2 regions of the Micromonospora sp. WMMA1947 genome follow, and region 2 is predicted to be linked to the other one. Evidence: predicted binding sites of a transcription regulator. Region 2 holds the regulator's gene; the other holds the start of a gene.
The links. The regulator HrcA, encoded in region 2, represses chaperone genes, less so after heat shock. The targets are predictions, from matches to a motif close to GGTTNGCACNCTCNNNNNGAGNGTGCNAACC.
Positions count from the first base shown of each region.

Region 1 (6,242 bases), 630 kb from region 2:
ATCTCTTGCGGAGGCGCCGAGGAGCGGGGACACGGCCCGACTCAGGAGGGTGCGGTCTGCGGGTCAGGCGACTGTGACCCTGACCGTGTGCCATCCCGTTGCGCCGTCGGGGGCGACCGGGGCGCGCTGTTCCGTCTGCGTCTCGCCCGTGGTGTCGGTCGCCCGCACCTGGAGCGTGTGCTCGCCCGGCGTCGCGTCCCACCGCCAGGACCACTGCACCCAGGTGTCCGCCGACACCGCCGGGGCGAGCGTCGCCTCCTGCCAGGGGCCGCCGTCGACGCGTACCTCGACACGGCTGATGCCGCGATGCTGCGCCCACGCCACACCGGCCACCGTCACCGGCCCGGCCGACGGGCGGCTGCGGGGCCGGGGCGTGTCGATCCGGGACTGCGTCTTGATCGGGCCCTGCGCGGACCAGCCGCGCGGCACCCAGTACGCGTCGAAGTCGGCGAAGCTGGTCAGCTCCAACTCGGTGAGCCACTTGCAGGCCGACACGTACCCGTAGAGGCCGGGCACCACCATCCGCACCGGGAAGCCGTGCTGGATCGGCAGCGGCTCGCCGTTCATGCCGACCGCGAGCAGCGCGTCCCGCCCGTCGCGCAGCACCGATGTCGGCGTGCCGCAGGTCCAGCCGTCGACCGCGCGGCCGACCACCTGGTCCGCGCCGTCGAGCGGGTCGGCCTCGTCGAGCAGTTCCTTGATCGGTACGCCGAGCCAGCGCGCGTTGCCGATCAGGTCGCCGCCCACCTCGTTGGAGACGCAGGCGAGCGTCACGTACCGCTCGACCATCGGGCGGGCCAGCAGGTCGTCGAAGCTCAGCTCGATCGGGTTACGCACCCGCCCGTGGATCCGCAGCCGCCACGTCACCGGGTCCACCTGCGGCACCACAAGCGCCGTGTCAATCCGGTAGAACTCCCGGTTCGGCGTCACGTACGGCGCGAGCCGGGGCAGCGACAGGTCCGCTCCGGCCGGCACCTGCGGGGCGGGCGCGGCCGGGGCGGGCAGCGTCACCGCCTCCCGGGCCGCCGACACGCCACGCCTTCCGGCCAGCCAGTGCCCGCCCAGCCCGGCCACCGCCGCCGTTCCGGCCAGCAGCCCGGCGCCACGCAGGAACCGCCGACGCGACTCCGCGTCGTCGTCGTGCCGGACCGGCTCCCACCCGCCCGGCGCGTCTCCTTCGCGGGCCAGCGCGGCAACCGCCGGAGGCGGCGCGGACGACGGAGGCGGCGCGGACGACGGCTCGCCGTCCGCCGGGTCCGCCCCGGCGTGCTTCGCCGGATCGGCCCCGGCCGGGTCGCGTCGCACGGCGTCGGTCCGGTCGCGCCCGGCCCGCCCCCGGGCCGGGTCGTCGCTCAGCGGACCGGCCACGAACGCCCACAGCGTCAGCGCGCCCAGTGCGCCCCCGACCAGCGAGGGCAGCGCGTCGAACGCGTCAGAGCCGGCCCGGGTCAGCGCGGCGGCGACGCCGAGCACCGTGAACGCGGCGACGCCGGTCAGGCCGATCGCCAGGCGCCGGACCGCCGCCAGGCCGAGCAGCGCCCCGAAGGCGACCAGCAGCAGCGCCGTACCGACCAGCAGGGCGATCTTGTCGTACGTGCCGAAGACGTCGATGGCGAACTGCTTGAGCGGCTCGGGCACCAGGTCCACGACGAGTCCACCGACGGCGACGAGCGGAGCGGACCGGGGACCGGTCAGGACCGCCACGGGTTCGGCGGTGCCGAGTGCCACCACGGCGGCGACGACACCGGCCGGCGCCGCGCGGCGGCGGGAAAGGGTGCTCACGGCATCCAGTCTGGTCGCCCCGCGGGGCCGGCTGCCAATCTCGTCAGCGATCCGTAAGGACATACGCGTCAGGGCACACCACCGGGTCGGCGGTGTGCCCTGACGTCGGGCGTACTCCTCGGGTCAGAAGCCCGGGCCGTGCTGGTGGCCGTGGCCGTGCGAGTGGCCGTGCCCACCGGCGGCCGGCTCCGGCTCGGCCGGCTTCTCCACCACGAGGCTCTCGGTGGTGAGCAGCAGGCCGGCGATCGACGCGGCGTTGCTGACCGCGTTGCGGGTCACCTTCACCGGGTCGATGATGCCGGACTTGGCCAGGTCGACGTACTCGCCGGTGGCGGCGTCGAGGCCGTGGCCCCAGTCCTGGCCGACGACCTTCTGCACCACCACGTAGCCGTCGTGGCCGGCGTTCTGGGCGATCCAGCGCAGCGGCTCGACGAGCGCCTTGCGCACGATCGAGACACCGACCTTCTCGTCACCGGTGAAGCCCAGGTCGTCGTCGAGCGCCGGCAGGATCTGGGCCAGGGCAGCGCCGCCGCCCGGGACCGTACCCTCCTCGACCGCGGCCTTGGTCGCGGCGATGGCGTCCTCGATGCGGTGCTTGCGCTCCTTCATCTCGACCTCGGTGGCCGCGCCGACCTTGATCACGGCGATGCCGCCGGAAAGCTTCGCCAGCCGCTCGGCCAGCTTCTCCCGGTCCCAGTCGGAGTCGGAGGCCTCGATCTCCTTGCGGATCTGCGCGACCCGGTCGGCGACCTCGGCGGCCTGCCCGCCACCGTCGACGACGGTGGTGTTCTCCTTGTCGACCACGACGCGGCGGGCGGTGCCGAGCACCTCCAGGCCGACCTGGTCGAGCTTGTAGCCCAGCTCCGGGGCGACCAGCTCGGCACCGGTCAGGATCGCCATGTCCTGGAGCATCGCCTTGCGGCGGTCGCCGAAGCCGGGGGCCTTGACCGCGCAGACCTTGACGGTCTTGCGCAGTGCGTTGACCACGAGCGTGGACAGGGCCTGACCCTCGACGTCCTCGGCGACGATGAGCAGCGGCTTGTTGTTCTGGAGAACCTTCTCCAGCAGCGGCAGCAGCTCCTCGATCGCCGAGATCTTCTGGGTGGTGATCAGGATGTACGGGTCCTCCAGGACCGCCTCCTGCGCCTCCAGGTCGGTGACGAAGTTCGGCGAGATGAAGCCCTTGTCGAACTGGAGACCCTCGGTCACCTCCAGCTCGGTGACGAGCGCGGAGCCCTCCTCGACGGTGATGACGCCGTCGCGGCCGACCTTCTCCATCGCCTCGGCGATCAGCTCGCCGATGGCGGCGTCCTGCGCGGAGACGGTCGCGACGTGCGCGATCGACTCCTTGCCGGCGACCTCGACGGCCTTGCCGAGCAGCGCCTCGGAGACCTTGGCGGCCGCCGCGTCGATGCCCCGCTTCAGGCCGGTCGGGTTGGTGCCGGCGGCCACGTTGCGCAGGCCCTCGCGGACCATCGCCTGGGCCAGCACGGTGGCGGTGGTGGTCCCGTCGCCGGCGACGTCGTTGGTCTTGGTCGCCACCTCCTTGACCAGCTGCGCGCCGAGGTTCTCGTACGGGTTGGTGAGCTCGATCTCCTTGGCGATGGTCACGCCGTCGTTGGTGATCGTGGGCGCACCGAACTTCTTGTCCAGGACGACGTTGCGCCCGCGCGGGCCGAGGGTGACCTTCACCGCGTCCGCGAGGGCGTTGACACCGTGCTCGAGCAGGTGCCGGGCGTCGTCCGAGAAGCTGAGGATCTTCGCCATCAGTATCCCTTCGAAGCGACGTTGCCCCGGCCCGGCGAGCCGGACCGGGGCAACGACACTGATCGGTTGCTTACTTCTCGATGACCGCGAGGACGTCGCGGGCGGAGAGCACCAGGTACTCCTCGCCGGCGTACTTGACCTCGGTGCCGCCGTACTTCGAGTAGAGGACGGTGTCGCCGACCTTCACGTCGATCGGCACGCGGTTGCCCTTGTCGTCGATCCGGCCCGGGCCGACAGCGAGGACGGTGCCCTCCTGCGGCTTCTCCTTGGCGGTGTCGGGGATCACGATGCCCGAGGCGGTGGTGGTCTCGGCCTCGTTCGCCTGGACCACGATGCGGTCCTCGAGCGGCTTGATCGCAACCTTGGTCGCGGTAGTCACGGGCATACCCTCCCGGGTACTTGGTGTCGTTGCCGGCCGGCACGCCGACCAGCGTCAATCTGCCACATGCCACCGGGCGGGGCCGTCGTCGCGGGTGCCGGTCCGCCTGGCGCTCAACCCCCGGGCACGAGGCTCGGGCGTTGGCACCCTCAGGGTGAGAGTGCTAATCGCAGGTTATTCCTCGGCTAGCACTCCGTCAAGGAGAGTGCCAACGCGTCGCCCTCCGTGTCGCGCCGGAACCGGGCCGGGAGAATGAGCGCGTGGATCTCGACCAGCTCGCCGTGCTGCGTACCCCCGAGGGGTCGGCGGCGCTCGCCGCGGCCGAGCGGGTGGCCGGCGGCGACCCGCTGGCGGCGGCGGCCGCGCTGCGCTCGGGCGGAATCCCGGGCGACCTCGCGGCGGCGGCGCTCACTCAGGCGGAGCTGCGCCGCCGGGCGGGCGGCAAGTTCGGCGCGGCGGCGGCCGGGATGTTCCTCACCCGGGCCGGGCTGGAGCAGGCCACCCGCCGCGCGGTCGCCGACCGGCGCGCGGCACGGCTGCGCGCCGCGGGCGTGACCACGCTGGCCGACCTGGGGTGCGGCCTGGGGGCCGACGCGCTCGCCGCGGCCCGCGCCGGCATCCGGGTGTACGCGGTGGAGGCCGACCCGCTGACCGCCGCGATGGCTGCCGTGAACGCCGAGGCGGCCGGGCTCGCCGACCTGGTGACGGTCTCCTGCGGTGACGCCACGGAGTTCGACGTGAGCCCTGTCGAGGCGGTGTTCTGCGATCCGGCGCGGCGGCGGGCCGGCACCGGGCGGCGCGTCTTCGACCCGAACGCCTACTCCCCGCCGTGGGACTTCGTCACCGGCCTGGCCGCGCGGGTGCCGCGGACGGTGGTGAAGGTGGCGCCCGGGCTCGACCACGCGCTGATCCCGCCCGGCGCCGAGGCGGAGTGGGTGAGCGTGGACGGCGACCTGGTCGAGGCGGCGCTCTGGTGCGGCGAGCTGGCCGAGGTCCCCCGCCGCGCCACAGTGCTGCGCGAGAAGGAAGGGCCCCTTCTTAACGCCTCCGGTAGTAAAAGGGTCCCTTCCTATCACCTCACCGGCACCGGCGCGGCCGAGGCGCCGGTGGGACCGGTCCGGCGGTTCCTCTACGACCCGGACCCGGCGGTGGTACGCGCCCACCTGGTCGCCGAGCTGGCCGCCGACCTCGACGCCACGCTCGCCGACCCGTCGATCGCCTACCTGTACGCCGACCAGGCCCGGCCCACCCCGTTCGCCCGCTGCCTGGAGATCACCGACGTGCTGCCGTTCTCGCTGAAGCGGCTGCGCGCCCTGCTGCGGCAACGGCGGGTCGGCCGGGTGGAGATCCGCAAGCGCGGGTCGGCGCTGGAGCCGGAGAAGCTGCGCCGCGACCTGAGGCTGTCCGGCGACGAGGCGGCGAGTCTGGCGCTGACCCGGGTCGCGGGCGACCCGACGGTGCTCGTCTGCCGGCCGGTTCCGCCCGGCGGCTGACCCCGGCGCGCGGTTTCGGCTCGCGGCCTGCCGCCGGCCGGGCTAGCTTGACGCCCATGGCGGGCCCTGGCACTCCGGCGATCACGTTGCTGAGCAAGCGGAAGATCGCCCACAGCACCCACACCTACGACGTCTCGCCGGACGCGCCGAACTACGGCGCGCTCGTCGCCACCGCGCTCGGGGTGGCGCCGGAGCGGGTGTTCAAGTCGCTCGTCACCGAGGTCGACGGTGGGCTGACGGTGGCGGTGGTGCCGGTGACCGGCGAGCTGGACCTGAAGGCGCTCGCCGCGGCGGCCGGGGGCAAGCGGGCGACGATGGCGGACCGCACGACTGCCGAGCGGGCGACCGGATACGTCCGCGGCGGCATCAGCCCGCTCGGGCAGCGCAAGCGGCTACCAACAGTCATCGACGCCTCCGCGCTGACGCATCCGACGGTGTACGTCTCGGCGGGCCGGCGAGGGCTGCAGGTGCAGCTCGCACCGGCGGATCTGGTGGCGCTGACCGGGGCGACGACGGCATCGATCGCGGCCGCCTGAACGGCCTCGTGACGGTCCGTGTGGGAGCGTTCCCGGACCGCGTTCGCGGGTGGTGTCTCGCGGGTGACAACCGCGTTGCTGAATTGTTACCGCCGCCAACAAACTTCTGACCTCGGCAGTCTTGCGGCGCATGGGAGACGGGGAATACGCTGCCGGACACAACAAAACATCACCACTCCCCCACCTCCGAAAGGACCCTGCACATGCGCAAGGGCTTCCTCACCTTCGCGGCCGTCGGTCTTCTCGCGACCGGCAGCATGGCCGCCTGTGGTGACAACGGCGGTT
Region 1 covers NZ_CP114909.1:2,749,215-2,755,456, reverse strand. Annotated here, with positions in the region: gene O7604_RS13315 (sulfite oxidase) at 64-1,782, opposite strand; gene groL (chaperonin GroEL) at 1,906-3,549, opposite strand; gene groES (co-chaperone GroES) at 3,620-3,934, opposite strand; gene O7604_RS13300 (methyltransferase domain-containing protein) at 4,189-5,421, shown strand; gene ybaK (Cys-tRNA(Pro) deacylase) at 5,478-5,957, shown strand; gene O7604_RS13290 (substrate-binding domain-containing protein) at 6,161-6,242, shown strand, end outside.
Region 1: groES (co-chaperone GroES) is a predicted target of HrcA. The motif match lies at 4,067-4,097, and genes of this name have one in related genera.

Region 2 (6,242 bases):
CGTCCGGGGCGCCGGCCACCACCGGCAGCCACGGGCGGCGGGCCTGCTTGGCCGCCTCCCGGGCGGTGGCGACCCACTTCTGCCGGGCCCGTTCGCCCCGCTCGCCGCGCCACTGCGCCACCGAGCGGGACGCCGCCCAGGGCACGATCTCGTCCACCCCGACCTCGGTCATCGCCTGCACGGCGAGTTCACCCCGGTCGCCCTTGGCGATGCCCTGCACCACGACCAGCCGGGGTACCGGCGCGTCCGCGTACCCCCGGCTGGTGACCCGCAGGTCGAGCGTGCCACGGCCGACGGCGGTGACCACCGCGGCGGCGGTGCCGCCCCGGCCGTCGGCGAGCAGCAGCTCCTCGCCGGCGCGCAACCGCTGCACGGTGGCCGCGTGGTGGCCCTCCGGGCCGTCGAGCGTCAGCGTGTCACCGGTGGGCAGCGCCTCGACCAGGAACAGCGGCGCGGACACCTCAGGCGTGCCCGTTGAACGCGTCGCGCATCCGGGAGAAGAAGCCGCCCTGCTTGGTCAGCTCGGCGACCTCCTCGCCGCGGGTCTTGGCGAAGTCGCGCAGCATCCGCTCCTGGTCGGCGTCGAGCTTGGTCGGGGTACGCACGTCCAGGTGCACATAGAGGTCACCCCGGCCGGTGCCGCGCAGGTGCGGTACGCCCCGGGCGCGCAGCCGCAGCGTGCTGCCGGGCTGGGTGCCGGGCTTGACGTCGACAGCTTCCTCGCTGTCCAGCGTCTTGATGGTCAGCCGGGTGCCGAGCGCGGCGGCGGTCATCGGCACGGTCACCCGGCAGTGCAGGTCGTCGCCCTTGCGGGAGTACACGTCGTGCGGCCGCTCATGGATCTCCACGTAGAGGTCACCGGCGGTGCCGCCACCCGGGCCGACCTCGCCCTGCTGGGCCAGGCGGATCCGCATGCCGTCCTCGACCCCGGCGGGGATCTTGACGGTCAGCGAGCGGCGGGTGCGCACCCGGCCGTCACCGGCGCAGGTCGGGCAGGGGTGCGGGATGGTGGTGCCGTAGCCCTGGCAGACGGTGCACGGCCGGGCGGAGACGACCTGACCGAGGAACGTCCGCTGCACCGACTGCACCTCGCCCCGGCCGCCGCACGCCTCGCAGGTGGCCAGGTGGGTGCCGGCGGCGGTGCCGGCGCCGGAGCAGGTGGTGCAGAGCACTGCGGTGTCGACGGTGATCGGCGCCTCGACGCCGAACGCGGTCTCGTTGAGGTCCAGCTCCAAGCGCAGGATCGCGTCCGCGCCGGGGCGGGTACGCGGCCGCGGGCCCCGGCTGCCGCCCGCGGCGCCGCCGAAGAACGCGTCCATGATGTCCTGGAAGCCGACGAACGGACCGGCGCCGCCGGGCCCACCCGGGCCGCCCATGCCACCGCCGCCCGGGGCGAGCGGGTCGCCGCCCAGGTCGACGATCTGCCGCTTCCGGTCGTCCGAGAGGACCTCGTACGCGGCGTTGATGTCCTTGAACTTCTCCTGGGCCTCCGGGTCCGGATTGACGTCCGGGTGGAACTGCCGCGCCAGCTTGCGGTAGGCGCGCTTGATCTCGTCGTCGGAGGCGTCCCGGCTCACGCCGAGAATGCCGTAGTAGTCCCTGGCCACTGCGTTAGGTGTCCTCATGTTCGTCTCGCGTCGCTCCGGTCGTCGGCCGGAACCGGCCGTCGGCCCTGACTGGTCAGTTCTGGGCCAGCAGTTCGCCCACGTAGCGTGCCACGGCCCTCACCATGGCGATATTGCCGGGGTAGTCCATCCGGGTCGGCCCGAGCACGCCGAGTCCACCGACGATCGTGCTGCCCGGTCCGTAGCCGGTGCTGACCACCGAGGCGGCCCGCAGGTTGTCGAATTCGTTCTCGTCGCCGATGAGCACCCGGGTGGTGCTCGGCTCGGTCTCGCCGATCAGCTTGAGCAGCACGACCTCTTCTTCGAGCGCCTCCAGGATGGGACGCAGCGAGCCCTGGAAGTCGAGCAGGCCGCCCCGGGTGAGGTTGGCCTGGCCGGCCAGCGCGAGGCGCTCCTCGTGCCGCTCCACCAGCGTCTCGAGCAGCACGGTGGACAGCGTGGTCATGGCCGGGCGCAGGTGCGGCGCCGACTCGTCGACGAGCGCCTGCACCAGCGGTGGCGTCTCGGCGAGCTGGCTGCCGACGAGCTTCTCGTTCACCAGCCGGCGCAGGTCGGTCACGTCGTCGGCGGGCACCGGGGCGGGCAGCTCGACCAGCCGCTGCTCGACCCGGCCGGTGTCGGCGATCATGACGACCATCAGCCGGGTGGTGGAGATCGGCACCAGCTCCAGGTGGCGCACCTTGGAGCGGGCCAGGCTCGGGTACTGCACCACGGCGACCTGCCGGGTGAGCTGGGCGAGCAGCCGGACCGTACGGTGCACCACGTCGTCCAGGTCGACGGCGCCGACCAGGAAGCGTTCGATCGCCCGGCGTTCGGCCGGGCTGAGCGGCTTGACCCGGGACAGGCGGTCGACGAAGAGGCGGTAGCCGCGGTCGGTGGGCACCCGGCCGGCACTGGTGTGCGGCTGCCGGATGTAGCCCTCCTCCTCCAGCACCGCCATGTCGTTGCGGACGGTGGCCGGCGAGACGCCGAGCTGGTGCCGCTCGACCAGAGCCTTGCTGCCGACCGGCTCCTGCGTGGCGACGTAGTCCTCGACGATCGCGCGCAGCACGGCGAGTTTGCGGTCGTCGAGACCCATTCCCCACCTCCTGACGCACCTCGGCCGGGCCGGCACGCGACATCCGCCGGGCGGCTGGCACTCGACTGTAGCGAGTGCCAGTCTACGTCGGCACCCCCGCCGACGCGATGATCGCCTGACGGACCTGGGGTGCGGCCCGCCACACAACCCGGCCCACCAGGGCCGAACAGCCGGTCATCGTCGGTCTGTGTCGCTCTGGTGCCAGTTGCCCGGTGCCCCTACCGTGGCGACCATGACTGAACCTCCTCGCCCACCCGGGGCAGGGGACTCCGGCCCCCAGCCCGACCCGTCGGCGCCCTACGGCTCGTCGCCGGGCAGCGAACCGCCCACCGCTCCACTGTCCGGGGCCCCGGGCGCCGGCGGCTATCCCCCGCCCGGTGACTATCCGCCTCCGGGCGGCTACCCGCCGCCGGGTGGCCAGCCTCCGCCGGGCGGCTACCCGCCCCCCGGTGGTTACCCCCCGCCGGGCGGAGCGCCCGGCTACGGCGCCGGCTACCCCGCCGGTGGCGGGTACGGCCCGGCCTCGTACGCCAACAACGACGAGAAGACGTGGGCCCTGGTGGCGCACTTCGGTGGCGCCGCGGGCGTCATCGTCGGCGGCGGCCTGCTCGGCTGGGTCGCCCCGCTGATCGCGATGATGACCCGCGGTCAGCAGTCGCCGACGGTCCGCGCCCACGCGGTCGCGGCGTTGAACTTCCAGATCACCTGGACCATCGCCAGCGTGCTCGCCTGGGTGATCACGGTGATCTCCTGCGGGATCCTGTTCTTCGTCCCGATGCTGGTCTGGCTGGTGCCGCTGATCTTCGGGATCATCGGCGGGATCAAGGCCAACGAGGGTGTGCTCTACCGCTACCCGATGACCTACAACTTCATCAAGTGACACCGCCGGCCGGCCGAGGGGGCGGCCGGCCGGTGCCGGTCACGGCAGCAGGTCGCGTACTACCGCGTCGGCCAGCAGCCGGCCGCGCAGCGTCAGCACCACGAGCCCTCGCGCGTACGCCCCGGCGTCGAGCAGCCCGGCGTCCCGGGCCCGCTCGGCGCCCGCCCGGCCGGGCTCGTCCAGCACGTCCAGCGGCAGCCCGGAGGCGAGCCGCACCCGCAGCATCACGTCCTCCATGTGCTGCTCGTCCGGAGTGAGCCGCTCCCGGGCCAGCGCGGGCGAGGCGCCCTCGGCCAGCCGCGCCGCGTACGCGCTCGGGTGCTTGACGTTCCACCAGCGCACGCCGCCGACGTGGCTGTGCGCCCCCGGGCCCAGGCCCCACCAGTCGGCGCCGGTCCAGTAGAGCAGGTTGTGCCGGCACGCCGCCGCCGACGAGCGGGCCCAGTTCGACACCTCGTACCAGGAGAATCCGGCCTCGCCGAGCGCGGCCTCCGCGGCCAGGTAGCGGTCCGCCGCCACGTCGTCGGAGGGGTACGGCAGCTCGCCGCGCCGCATCCGCGCGGCCAGCCGGGTGCCGTCCTCCACGATCAGGGCGTACGCGCTGACGTGGTCGACCCCGGCGTCGACCACCTGGGCCAGCGAGGCGGCGAAGTCGTCGGCGGTCTCGCCCGGCGTGCCGTAGATCAGGTCCAGGTTCACGTGCTCGAATCCCGCGTCGCGCGCCTCCAGCGCGGCGGCGGTGGCCCGGCCCGCGCTGTGCCGCCGGTCCAGCACCGCCAGCACCCCCGGCGCGGCGGACTGCATGCCGAGCGAGATCCGGGTGTACCCGGCGGCCCGCAGCGTCTTGAGCGACTCCGGGCTCACCGACTCGGGATTGGCCTCGGTGGTCACCTCGGCGTCGGCGGCCAGCCCCCAGACGCGGTCGATGCCGTCGAGGATCCGGGCCAGGTCGTCGGCGGGCAGCAGGGTGGGCGTGCCGCCGCCGACGAAGACGGTGTCGACCCGGGGCGGCGGCGAGTCGCCCAGCACCCGCGCGGCCAGCGCCAGCTCGGCCAGCACCGAGTCGGCGTACGTCTCCCGGCTCGCCCCGCCGCCCAGCTCGGCGGCGGTGTACGTGTTGAAGTCGCAGTAACCGCACCGGCTGGCACAGAACGGCACGTGGACGTACACGCCGAAACCGCGCGCGCCGACGTCGCGGCGGGCGGTGGCGGGCAGCGATCCGTCGCGCGGGACGGGTTCGCCTTCTGGAAGGACGCCGGGCATGGCCACTAGTGTGCCCGGCATGACCTCTCCGGACGCTCTCGTGCGAGTCGCCACGGCCCGTGGGGTGACCACCCTCACCCTGGACAGCCCGCACAATCGCAACGCGCTCTCCACGCCCCTGATGACCCAGCTGCTGGCCGGGCTGGCCGACGCGGTGGCCGACGACGCGGTACGCGCGATCGTGCTCGACCACACCGGCCCGGTCTTCTGCTCCGGCGCCGACCTGAAGGAAACCGCCGCCGCGTACGCCAGCGGCACCGTGCCCGCCGGGATGCTCGGCGACGTGCTCGTCGCGGTGCGGGAGTGCCCGAAGCCGGTGGTGGCGAAGGTCGCCGGGCCGGCCCGGGCCGGTGGGCTGGGCCTGATCGCCGCCGCCGACCTGGCGGTCTGCGCGCAGGAGGCGACGTTCGCGTTCACCGAGGTGCGGATCGGGGTGATCCCGGCGGTGATCTCGGCGACCGTGCTGCCCCGGCTGGGCCAGCGGGCCGCCGCCGAGCTGTACCTGACCGGCGACACGTTCGACGGCCGCCGCGCCGCCGAGATCGGCCTGGTCACCGCCGCGGTGCCGGCCGACGAGCTGGACGCCGCCGTCGGGCGCTACTGCGACTCGCTGGTCAAGGGCGCGCCGGGGGCGCTGGCCGGGGCGAAGGAACTGCTGCGCCGGCCGGCCGGGGCCGATCTGCGGGCCGAGATCGCCGAGTTGGCCGCGCTGTCGACCGGGTACTTCCTCTCCGACGAAGGGCGCGAGGGCGTGATGGCGTTCCGGGAGAAGCGTCCCGCCGCCTGGGTGCCCGCCGGGGACTGAGGTGCGCGGCGGGCCCCCCCCGGGAGCCATTGCGGCCGTGGTGGGGCCCGCCGGTCGGCCGAGACACGCCGGTGCGGGTGGGACGTACGCTTGTCGGACTGTCGGGACTGGGGGTGCGGGTGCGGACGCGAGCGGCGATCGTGGCATCTGGGGTGGCGGTGTGCGTGCTGGCACTGCTCGCGGTCTACGTCGTGACCAAGCAGTTCGGTGAGCACCTGCGGCTCCCCCTGTCCAGCCGGACGTGCACGGTGAAGGCCGACGGCGAGGTGGTGCTCGGTGCCGACCAGATGGCGAACGCGGCCACCATCGCGGCCATCGGGATGCAGCGCCGGATGCCCGAGCGGGCGGTGGTGGTGGCGCTGGCGACCGCGTACCAGGAGTCGCACCTGCGCAACATCGCCCACGGCGACCGCGACTCGCTCGGCCTGTTCCAGCAGCGCCCGAGCCAGGGCTGGGGCACCCCGGAGCAGGTCCAGGACCCGCGGTACGCGGCGAACAAGTTCTACGCCGCGCTGAAGAAGGTCAAGGGCTGGGAGCGGATGCGGGTCACCGACGCCGCCCAGCGGGTGCAGCGGTCGGCGTTCCCCGAGG
Region 2 covers NZ_CP114909.1:3,376,941-3,383,182, reverse strand. Annotated here, with positions in the region: gene O7604_RS16240 (16S rRNA (uracil(1498)-N(3))-methyltransferase) at 1-460, opposite strand, end outside; gene dnaJ (molecular chaperone DnaJ) at 462-1,607, opposite strand; gene hrcA (heat-inducible transcriptional repressor HrcA) at 1,681-2,703, opposite strand; gene O7604_RS16225 (DUF4870 domain-containing protein) at 2,936-3,583, shown strand; gene hemW (radical SAM family heme chaperone HemW) at 3,623-4,846, opposite strand; gene O7604_RS16215 (enoyl-CoA hydratase-related protein) at 4,866-5,651, shown strand; gene O7604_RS16210 (hypothetical protein) at 5,765-6,242, shown strand, end outside.